Regions from separate parts of the Zymobacter palmae genome, predicted to be linked through region 1. Evidence: predicted binding sites of a transcription regulator. Region 1 holds the regulator's gene; each other region holds the start of a gene.
What was found. The regulator sigma-54, encoded in region 1, starts transcription at its own class of promoters, with help from an activator protein. The targets are predictions, from matches to a motif close to TGGCACNNNNNTTGCTNT.

Region 2: a site for sigma-54 is predicted at 1,440-1,457, ahead of glnA (glutamate--ammonia ligase). Genes of this name have one in related genera too.
Region 3: a site for sigma-54 is predicted at 1,275-1,292, ahead of qhpR (AraC-like transcriptional regulator QhpR). Genes of this name have one in related genera too.

The regions. Positions count from the first base shown of each region.
Region 1 covers NZ_AP018933.1:2,341,975-2,345,122, forward strand. Annotated here, with positions in the region: gene lptB (LPS export ABC transporter ATP-binding protein) at 1-38, shown strand, start outside; gene ZBT109_RS10455 (hypothetical protein) at 135-362, opposite strand; gene ZBT109_RS10460 (RNA polymerase factor sigma-54) at 734-2,176, shown strand; gene hpf (ribosome hibernation-promoting factor, HPF/YfiA family) at 2,333-2,668, shown strand; gene rapZ (RNase adapter RapZ) at 2,937-3,148, shown strand, end outside.
Region 2 covers NZ_AP018933.1:3,004,920-3,008,067, reverse strand. Annotated here, with positions in the region: gene glnA (glutamate--ammonia ligase) at 1-1,321, opposite strand, end outside; gene ZBT109_RS13380 (lysine exporter LysO family protein) at 1,798-2,757, shown strand; gene aspA (aspartate ammonia-lyase) at 3,132-3,148, opposite strand, start outside.
Region 3 covers NZ_AP018933.1:663,408-666,555, forward strand. Annotated here, with positions in the region: gene ZBT109_RS02955 (phosphotransferase enzyme family protein) at 123-1,163, shown strand; gene qhpR (AraC-like transcriptional regulator QhpR) at 1,335-2,405, shown strand; gene ZBT109_RS02970 (TlyA family RNA methyltransferase) at 2,889-3,148, opposite strand, start outside.

The sequences.
Region 1 (3,148 bases):
TCCGTGACGTGTATCTGGGCCACGAATTCCAGCTATAACCGCCCTTTTTTGTCAGACCATAAGCGCCACCGCCGATCGTCAAGTACGGTCGAGCGGTGGCGCTTATGCATATGGAGTGTACGATACGCTCTCGCTCAGCCTTCGGAAGGCAGCAGGCGGGGGCGCGCAAAGGTGACCAGCTCCGCAAACGTCGGCACCTTGCCATCATTAATCTCGTCATACTCCAGAGCGAAACGGCGCAGCTGCTTACGGTGTTCGTTGCTCAGTTCGACTTCACATGCGGTCAGCACGCGATCCAGCGCACTTTGATCGGACAGGTCGACGGGTTGCTGGGAACGTGGGTCATTACGGTCGATAGCCATACTGCACCTCCAGGGGTACTGTGGGCATTTTATTGAGTCAAGGAAGCCCCAAGCCAGATCGTGGTCGGGTTTCCACCTCACCTGTATCTTTGTGTACCCTCACGTATAAAAGGGCTTTGCCTAGGAATCAATCCCTGCTCGACCAATGCATCATGCCCTCCTGCTGTCACCCCGTTCCTTTTTGAAAGCCTTTCAGCCATCGTTCAGAATGGATATCCCGTTCTATCTGTCTGACGATCAAGGAGATCACCCGTTTTACCGGCAAGCTGGCATGTTTCTTGCCGGAATTTAAGAGAGGGGGCTTGCATCCGCAGCGCGAAGCGATATAGCGTAAGAATCGTATTGGTGATATCGCCCAGGTTGCTACAACAATGATGACACCCTCTCTGCAACTCAATATCGGCGCTCACCTCACGATGACGCCACAATTACAGCAGGCCATTCACCTGCTGCAGCTTTCGACACTCGACCTCCGCCGTGAGATTGAGTTAGCCGTAGAGCACAACCCCATGCTGATGCTCGTCGATACCTTCGACGACGCATACGAACTCGCACTCGAAGATGACTGGAGCGCTGCCGAGAATACGGACAGCGAAGAGTCGTTCGACGATGCGGGCATCGATGAAGAGCGTGAGGGCATGCTGGCCGAGGGGCTGATCAATCCCACGGCGCCGTCATCTGGCGGTACCGAAGGCCCCGATATCGAACGCAATGCACGTGAAGAAACGCTCAAAGACGTGCTGTACCGTCAGGCCTCGCTACTGCCACTCAACGATCAGCAGCAGCTCATTGCCGATGCGCTTATCGACGCCCTCGATGAACGCGGCTATCTGAGCCAGCCGCTGAACGAACTGCGCGATGGCCTCAATGCCCAGCTGCGCGAGCCGGTCAGCGATACCGACATGCACGCGGTGCTCAGCCAGCTGCAACAGCTTGAACCGACAGGCGTCTTCGCCCGCGATTTGTCCGAATGCCTGCTGCTACAGCTCAACACACTGCCCAGCGATACACCGCTGCTGCCACAGGCTCGGCGTTTAGTACGCCAGTTCCTAGAGATTCTGGCCGCGCACGACTTCAAACGGCTCAAGCGTCGGCTCACGCTGGACGATGAATCACTTGATGAGATCATCGCGATGATCCGACGGTTGGATCCAGCCCCGGGACGGCTCTACAGCAGCGAAACGGACAACTACGTCATTCCGGATCTGGTGCTGCGTCGACACCCGCGTCAGGGCGGTGAAGTCGAGCTAAATCCGCTCGCCCTGCCCCGCGTGTCGCTGCACGATGAGTACGTGCACCTGATCCGGCGCGGTGATCGCAGCGAAGGCAATCAGTTCCTGCGCCACCACTTACAGGAAGCACGCTGGCTGATGAAAAGCCTGAGCAGCCGCAACGACACCCTGCTCAAAGTCGGACGAGAAATCATCCGCCGCCAGCATGCGTTCTTGGACCATGGTGAAGAAGCCATGAAACCGCTGGTGCTGGCCGACATCGCGGAAGTGGTCGGGCTGCACGAGTCCACGGTCTCACGCGTGACAACGCAAAAGTACATCCACACCCCACGCGGGTTGTTTGAGCTGAAGCATTTCTTCTCGAGCCATGTGGGCCAGGCCGGCGATGCGCACTCCAGCACCGCTATCCGCGCCAAGCTGAAGAAGCTAATCGCACAGGAGCCGCCTCACAAGCCACTGTCGGATGCTCGGCTGGTGGCACTGCTTGCCGAGGATGACATCACGGTTGCACGACGCACAGTCGCGAAGTATCGTGAATCTATGGGTATTCCAGCGTCCAGTGAGCGCAAGCGGCTGGCGTGAGATGAGATAACAGCATGTGATCAAGCGGCACGGAACGTTCCGGCCAATTACGGATCACATTGGTATCAGGCTAGTGTTTGGCTACACTCAGAAAGTATGGGAACGTACAGGATGTACCTTCCCATGCGGTTCTCACACCCGAAGAAGGAGAGTGCCATGCAGGTCAACATCACAGGACATCACATCGAACTGACCTCTGCCCTGCGCGACTATGTCGAACAGAAGCTCGCTCGACTGGTACGCCATGACGCGCGCATCATCCAGACCCACGTGACGCTGTCCGTCGAGAAGGAACGCCAGACGGCAGCCTGCACCCTGAAAACCGCGGGTGCGGAGCTTCATAGCGAAGCCACGCTGAACGATATGTACGCGGCGATCGACGCCATGGCTGACAAGCTGGACCGCCAGCTGCTCAAACAGAAAGACAAGCAGCAGCTTCACTCTCATGAACGCGCCGCCAGCGTAGCCCCCGCTGACGAACTGGACGCCTAATCGGTTTTAGAGCGCTCTGCGCCGACCCTTCTTGCAAAAAAGGCATGCTCCGGCATGCCTTTTTCATTTCCCTGACACAGACCAATACCCGCGTAAAATGGCGGCCTTTGACGTTCGATCATGCTACCCTGTCAGGGCTTCTTCATCCGGGGCGGAACCCGCCGATATGTGCTATTTCCGCAACTAAAACAGAGGCCGCATGGCCTGCCGTTTCAGTCCGGGTGGTACCTTCATTTTCCTTATGGCTGTTGCCGGGAGCTACCTCATGATGAAGCTGATCATCATCAGTGGTCGATCAGGATCGGGAAAATCCATTGCGCTACAGGCACTGGAAGATATCGGCTACTACGCGATCGACAACCTGCCAGCTATGCTGCTGGTGGCACTGCTGGACGAACTGCGCCATCAGTCACCGGAACGTCGCCACGTTGCCGTCAGTATCGACGCCCGCAACCTACCAACCGCACTGGCCCATCTTCC
Region 2 (3,148 bases), 660 kb from region 1:
CGTCGATCATATCGTCGCTGAATACACCACCTTCAGTCAGGAACGCACGGTCAGCGTCGAGTGCTTCCAGTGCCTGTTCGAGGCTGGAGGCAACGGTCGGTACCTGTTTCGCTTCTTCCGGCGGCAGGTCGTACAGGTTCTTGTCGAGTGCTTCGCCCGGGTGGATGCGGTTACGGATACCGTCCAGACCGGCCATCAGCAGCGCAGAGAACGCCAGGTACGGGTTGGCTGTCGGGTCAGGGAAGCGTGTTTCGACGCGTTTCGCCTTCGGGTTAGCCGTGTACGGAATGCGCAGTGATGCAGAGCGGTTACGCGCGCTGTAGGCGAGCATGACCGGTGCTTCGAAACCCGGTACCAGTCGTTTGTACGAGTTGGTGGAGGCGTTAGTGAACGCGTTCAGCGCACGCGCGTGCTTGATGACGCCACCGATGTAGAACAGTGCCGTTTCGGACAGACCTGCGTATTCGTCGCCCGCGAACATGTTTTTGCCGTCTTTCCAGAACGACTGGTGAACGTGCATGCCAGAGCCGTTGTCGCCTGCCATCGGTTTCGGCATGAACGTAGCCGTTTTGCCATACGCGTGGGCCACGTTGTGGATCACGTACTTCATGGTCTGCACTTCGTCGGCTTTCTTAACCAGCGTGTTGAATTTCACACCGATTTCGTTCTGGCCAGCGTTTGCCACTTCGTGGTGGTGCACTTCGACGTCCTGACCAACGGCTTCCAGCGTGTTACACATGGCAGCACGCAGATCATGGAAGGAGTCGACCGGGGGAACCGGGAAGTAGCCACCTTTGACGCGCGGGCGGTGACCCATGTTGCCGCCTTCGAAGCTTTCGCTGGTGGCCCATGCGCCTTCTTCAGAGTTGATTTTGAAGAAAGAGCCGTTCATTTCGTTGCCGAACTTCACTTCATCGAAAACGAAGAATTCTGGTTCCGGGCCGAAGAATGCGGTGTCGCCCAGGCCTGTGCTTTTCAGATAGGCTTCGGCGCGCTTGGCGATGGAGCGCGGGTCACGGTCGTAGCCCTGCATGGTCGCTGGCTCAATGATGTCGCAGCGCAGGACCAGTGTCGGGTCTTCGGTGAACGGATCCACATAGGCAGTGCCGTCTTCCGGCATCAGAATCATGTCGGATTCATTGATGCCTTTCCAGCCGCCGATGGAGGAGCCATCGAACATCTGACCGGTTTCGAAGAACTCTTCGTCGACAGTGCGCGCCGGAATGGAAACGTGCTGTTCCTTACCTTTGGTGTCGGTGAAGCGAAGGTCGACCCACTTGATGTCGTGTTCCTTGATGAGGGCCAGCGTGTTGTCTGCCATGTGTGATCTCCAGTAGTTCCCGCTGCGGGTACGCTTGCGATGATGGTGCCGAGATCTGCTGTGACTATCTGTTATGACGACAGGCGCAGACCTTCGGGTCGGCATTGACGCATTAAGTAATGCACGGAGCGTGCCAAATATAGTGCTTGGTCGGCTCGATACTGGTGCACAGCGTCATTTCAAAGGAACATCAGAGTTATCTGTAGGCACAAATGGCTGTTTTAGCCACTTTATTGCACTCGGCTGGCGCATATGGGTATGGATATGCACCAACAAAGTGCCTTGCACCTTCCTGTAATATGCATTGCACCGTTGTGGTGCGCAAGGTAAAGCGTAGAGAACGTATCGCGGGCTAAGGTGGGTGTCCTTGGCAGGGTAAGCCCGTTATGATGAACCGCCCAATCGACAACAACAGGCCGTCAGGTCATCGACCGTGCTAGGTGGTCGGAAGCCTGCCGTACAAAGGATCTCGCTGCATGGGTATCGCCCTTTCCAATTTGCTGCCACTGTGCGTGTCGCTGCTGGCCGGCTTTGGTCTCTATCGCTTCAACTGGTCGTTTCTGCGTACCCATATCGATACTGTTGCCAGCGTCAGCATGTACGTGCTGATGATGTTCATGGGGATTTCGATCGGTCAGATTGACGGCTTCTTCGACATGTTAGTGGGGGTCGGGCTGACCGCGCTGGCTATTGCGGTAGCCACTACAGCTGGGGCCATGGCGGTCATTTGGGGCGTGATGTACTGGCCCCAGCGCGGTCGCCCGCCGCTTCCGGTGGCACCGACGACGATGGCAACCGCTGGCATAGAGGCTGTGACGCCTCCTGGCCGTCTGCTGCATCATTTGGCGGCCCCATTGAAGATGATCGGCATGGTGGCCGTTGGCTTTGTGTTGGCGTGGGCGCACTGGTTGCCTAAGGCGCCGTATGAACACGCAGCAACGGCGCTGCTTTACGTCATGACCTGCGCTATCGGTTTCCAGTTAGCGATGAGCAATGTGCGCTTCAAAGAGCTGATCGCCAACCGTCGTGGACTGAAGATTGCGCTGTGCGTCTTCGTCGGGACTTATCTGGGCGCACTGATTGTGGCACCGCTGCTGTCGCTGCCCCTGCGCGGTACAGTAGGGGCGGCTTCGGGTTTTGGTTGGGCTTCGCTGTCCGGCATCCTGTTTTCCCGCTTGGGTGAACCCGTTGTGGGGTCGATCGCCTTCCTCACCGATATGTTTCGTGAAGCGCTGGCGCTTATCCTAATACCGCTTTTGAGCCATCGTCAGCGCGGAAAGATGGCGATCGGTGCCTGTGCTGCCACCTGCATGGATGTGACGCTGCCCGTGATCGAACGCCATAACCCCGATCGCCGTGACGTGACCGCAGCGTTCGTTAGCGGCAGCCTGTTGTCGTTTGCCGTGCCGTTCTTGATTCCGCTGACGGTGGTGTGAGTTATCCACACCCGGTTTTGTACCGGGGTTCTGGCTTATCGACGCCTTTGCTTTTTCATACCGTGCAGAGACAAGAACGCGACCATCAAGGTCGCGTTCTTGTTTTTATGAAGGTAGTGATGTTTTCGCTACCTTTCTGTGCGAGGCCCGGGACCTTATTCACCCGGTGTGTGGTGATGCGTATTCAAGCTGGGGTGCTTCGCTTTATTTTCCTGGGCCACGCTTTGGCGTTTATCTTCTTTGCCCGTCGATCTGGCCGTACGTTTGGGGCCTGATGTGATACCCATCGTGATCTCCTTCTGTATGGCATGTGCATGTAGAGTGCCCGTGCTTATTGAAGGGTTTCTATTCAATGGATATAGCGCACGCAGGTATCAGCTGCCTGCTATAA
Region 3 (3,148 bases), 1.3 Mb from region 1:
CTTGACGTGGCCGCGCCTACCTGTGCGCGCTGCGGTCAACTTCGACAGAAAGGCAGAGAGGGTGTCGTCTGGCGTCAAGTGATGCACCGGCGAGGTCAAGCGCGAAAGGGAACGGGCGCGCCATGCTGAATGCCTCTTATCCGCTTGGAGTACGTTCGATGAGTACCGCTCAGTACGACACCCTTGACGATGCTGCGGTAGCGCAGTTGGCCCATTGCGCGCTGCAGCGCTACCCCTTTCTCAGAGATGGCGAGTTGCAGTTGATCTGCCGCTCGGAGAACGCGACGTTCTGCGTGCAGGCACGGGGACAGCGCTATGCGCTGCGCCTGCATCGTGGCCACTATCATCGCAAGGTGGCTATCGAAAGTGAGCTACTGTGGTTGGATGCGCTGCGTGAGGAAGGCATCTCGGTGCCCGAGGCGCTTTACGATGGTGAAGGCGAGCGAGTGCAAACGCTATCGTTGCCGGGTGGCGAGCAGCGGCATGCGGTGATCTTTCACTGGGTCGCAGGTGAAATGCCCACTCATGGCATCGACCCACGAGCCTTTGAGCCACTCGGGCAGATCACCGCACGGCTTCATCGTCACAGCCAGTGCTGGCAGAAACCCGCGGGATTCACGCGCATTCGCTGGGATCATGCCTCAATGATTGGCGCGGAAGGGCATTGGGGCCACTGGTGTGAGGCACCGGGATTGCGGCCGAGCGATCGGGCGCTGATGGATGAAGCGGTAGCGCGTATCGGTGTCGAAATGGCCGCGTTTGGAACGTCTCCGGCGCGCTATGGGCTGATACACGCCGACCTGCGGCTCACCAATTTGCTGCTGCATCAGGGGGAAACGCGCGTCATTGATTTCGACGATTGCGGCATGGGCTGGTATCTGCATGATCTGGCAGCGGCCATCAGCTTCGAAGAGCATCACCCTAATGCGCCAGCGTGGATCGAACACTGGCTGACCGGTTACGAGCGTGAGGCACACCTCGACGACGATGATCTGGCCGTTATTCCAGCACTGGTGATGCAGCGTCGTATCCAGATGACCGCGTGGGTAGCGTCGCATGCTCAGACCCAAATGGCGCAGAGCCTTGGCTCTGACTGGATGCACCATACCGTGCGGCTGTGCCGTCGTTATCTGGAAGAGCAGGTGTTGCCTGTGGGGAGCTAGCCACTATCGCCTTTTCGACCGCGAGTGGGAGTGGGAGTGGGAGTGGGAGTGGGAGTGGGAGTGGGAGTGGGAGTGGGAGTGGGAGTGGGAGTGGGAGTGGGAGTGGGAAGGTGGTACGCATCTTGCTTGGAGATCACCATCTCCGGTGATCGTTGTGCAAGAGAGGTGTCCATGGCAATGCCTTCGTTTCAGTCCGCGCTGGCCGGTGCCTTTGCTGGCGTACCCGCCGGGCACCGCGGTGTACTATCCGCTGCGGCTTCTGGGCTAGGCGACTTTATTGGTCACTGTGGCGGCGATATTGACCATATCTTCGGCATCAGTGGCATCGACCCCGAGCTGTTGGGCAGCCCTACGCTGAGTCTGGGGCTGGTCAATTATTGCCGAGTGATGGAGGAAGCCGCACGGTCATCGGGGGAGGATAACTTCGGGCTGTACTACGGCCGCCAGTTCAAACCCCAAGCGCTTGGATTGATCGGCTATATCGGTCTGTGTTCGCCGACGCTGGAACAGGCGCTGCGTAATGTGGTGAGTGCCTTTCCCTGTCATCAGCACGACACTCTGACGCGGTTGGTTGATCAAGGCGAATGCCTACGGCTCGACTATCAGGTGCATCACGGTGCCATTCTGGCTCGCCGGCAGGATGCCGAGCTGACGCTAGGCATGTTCCTCAACCTGATCCGCTATGTGCTGGGGCCGCAGTGGGCCGCACGTGAGGTGCAGTTCGAGCACCCTCGTCCGGAGGGCTGGCACGAGCACTGCAAGGTCTTCGACGCCCCTGTGTATTTTGAGCAGCCGTTCAATTCGCTGCTGATTCCCAAGCGCGATATTGGTCGAACGATGCCTGACAGCGATCCGCTCCTGCTCGCGGTGATGCAGGATGCAATCCGCCGACTTAATGACCGGACACCGCATCAAGGGATTGTCGATCAGGCGCGCAACCAGATTCATCTGCTGTTGGCGCAAGGGCCGCTGAGCCTTGAACGTGTGGCTGACAACATGGGTATTTCGCCGTGGTCGCTCCAGCGACGCCTGCGCGAAGAAGGGACCTGCTTCACCCAGATGATCGACACCGTACGGCGAGAACTGGCCGAGTACCTGCTTCCTCAGCGTCAGCTGCCACTGTCAGATATTGCACTGCAGCTGGGCTACTCGGAGCTGAGTGCTTTCTCGCGCGCCTTTCAGCGCTGGTATGGCACCAGCCCACGCACGTGGCGACAGACACTTCACTTAGCGCCGTGCTGAACATGGAGAGGGGAGGCGAACGCGAGAGCATTCGAGGCGTGTCAGTGTCCTAGGCAAGGCTAGGAGGATACGGCGGGGCGTTGCTGAGGTTTGATATATGCACTGTTAGAGGTGACGTCAGATTGATTTTTCGCTTTCTAAAATAGATGGCGCTTACCGTAATCTTGTCGCTTAAGCCTCATCAATGACATGAGTAGAGGGATTAAACACGCCCTAAGAACACTGCCCTGTAGGACTATCGAACCGAGTGTGCCGTGCCATCCCATCCTGTATAGGGGAATGATGGGCGCTATTGTTTTCGTTGATATCCATGCGCTGCCGCAGAGGAGATGCCTTGCGCGCTACTTATAGAAGAGGGGCTGTATGCGCTATCAGCATCAGAAAAGCTTGGGGCAGTGGGGAAATATAGCGAGCGTAATAGGCATGAGGAAGAGGGCAACAGAAGCTTGCCCTCTACCACAGACGTCATCGCGTATTGCTAGATCAGGCGCGCTTTATCGCATGTAGAATGAATTCGTGGTTGCCATCGCCGCCTTTGATGGGACTGTCATACCAGCACTGTACGTCTAGTCCAAGTGAGTGGCAGCAGTCGCGGATGCGCTGTTCCACATCGGCATACAGCGCGGGGTTGCGCACAAGCCCTTTGTCATTGATGGCATCGCGGGTCAGCTCAAATTGCGGCTTGACCAGTGTCAGCAGATGGCCGCCCTTTGGCAACAGCGGTGCCAGCGAGGGCAGGATTA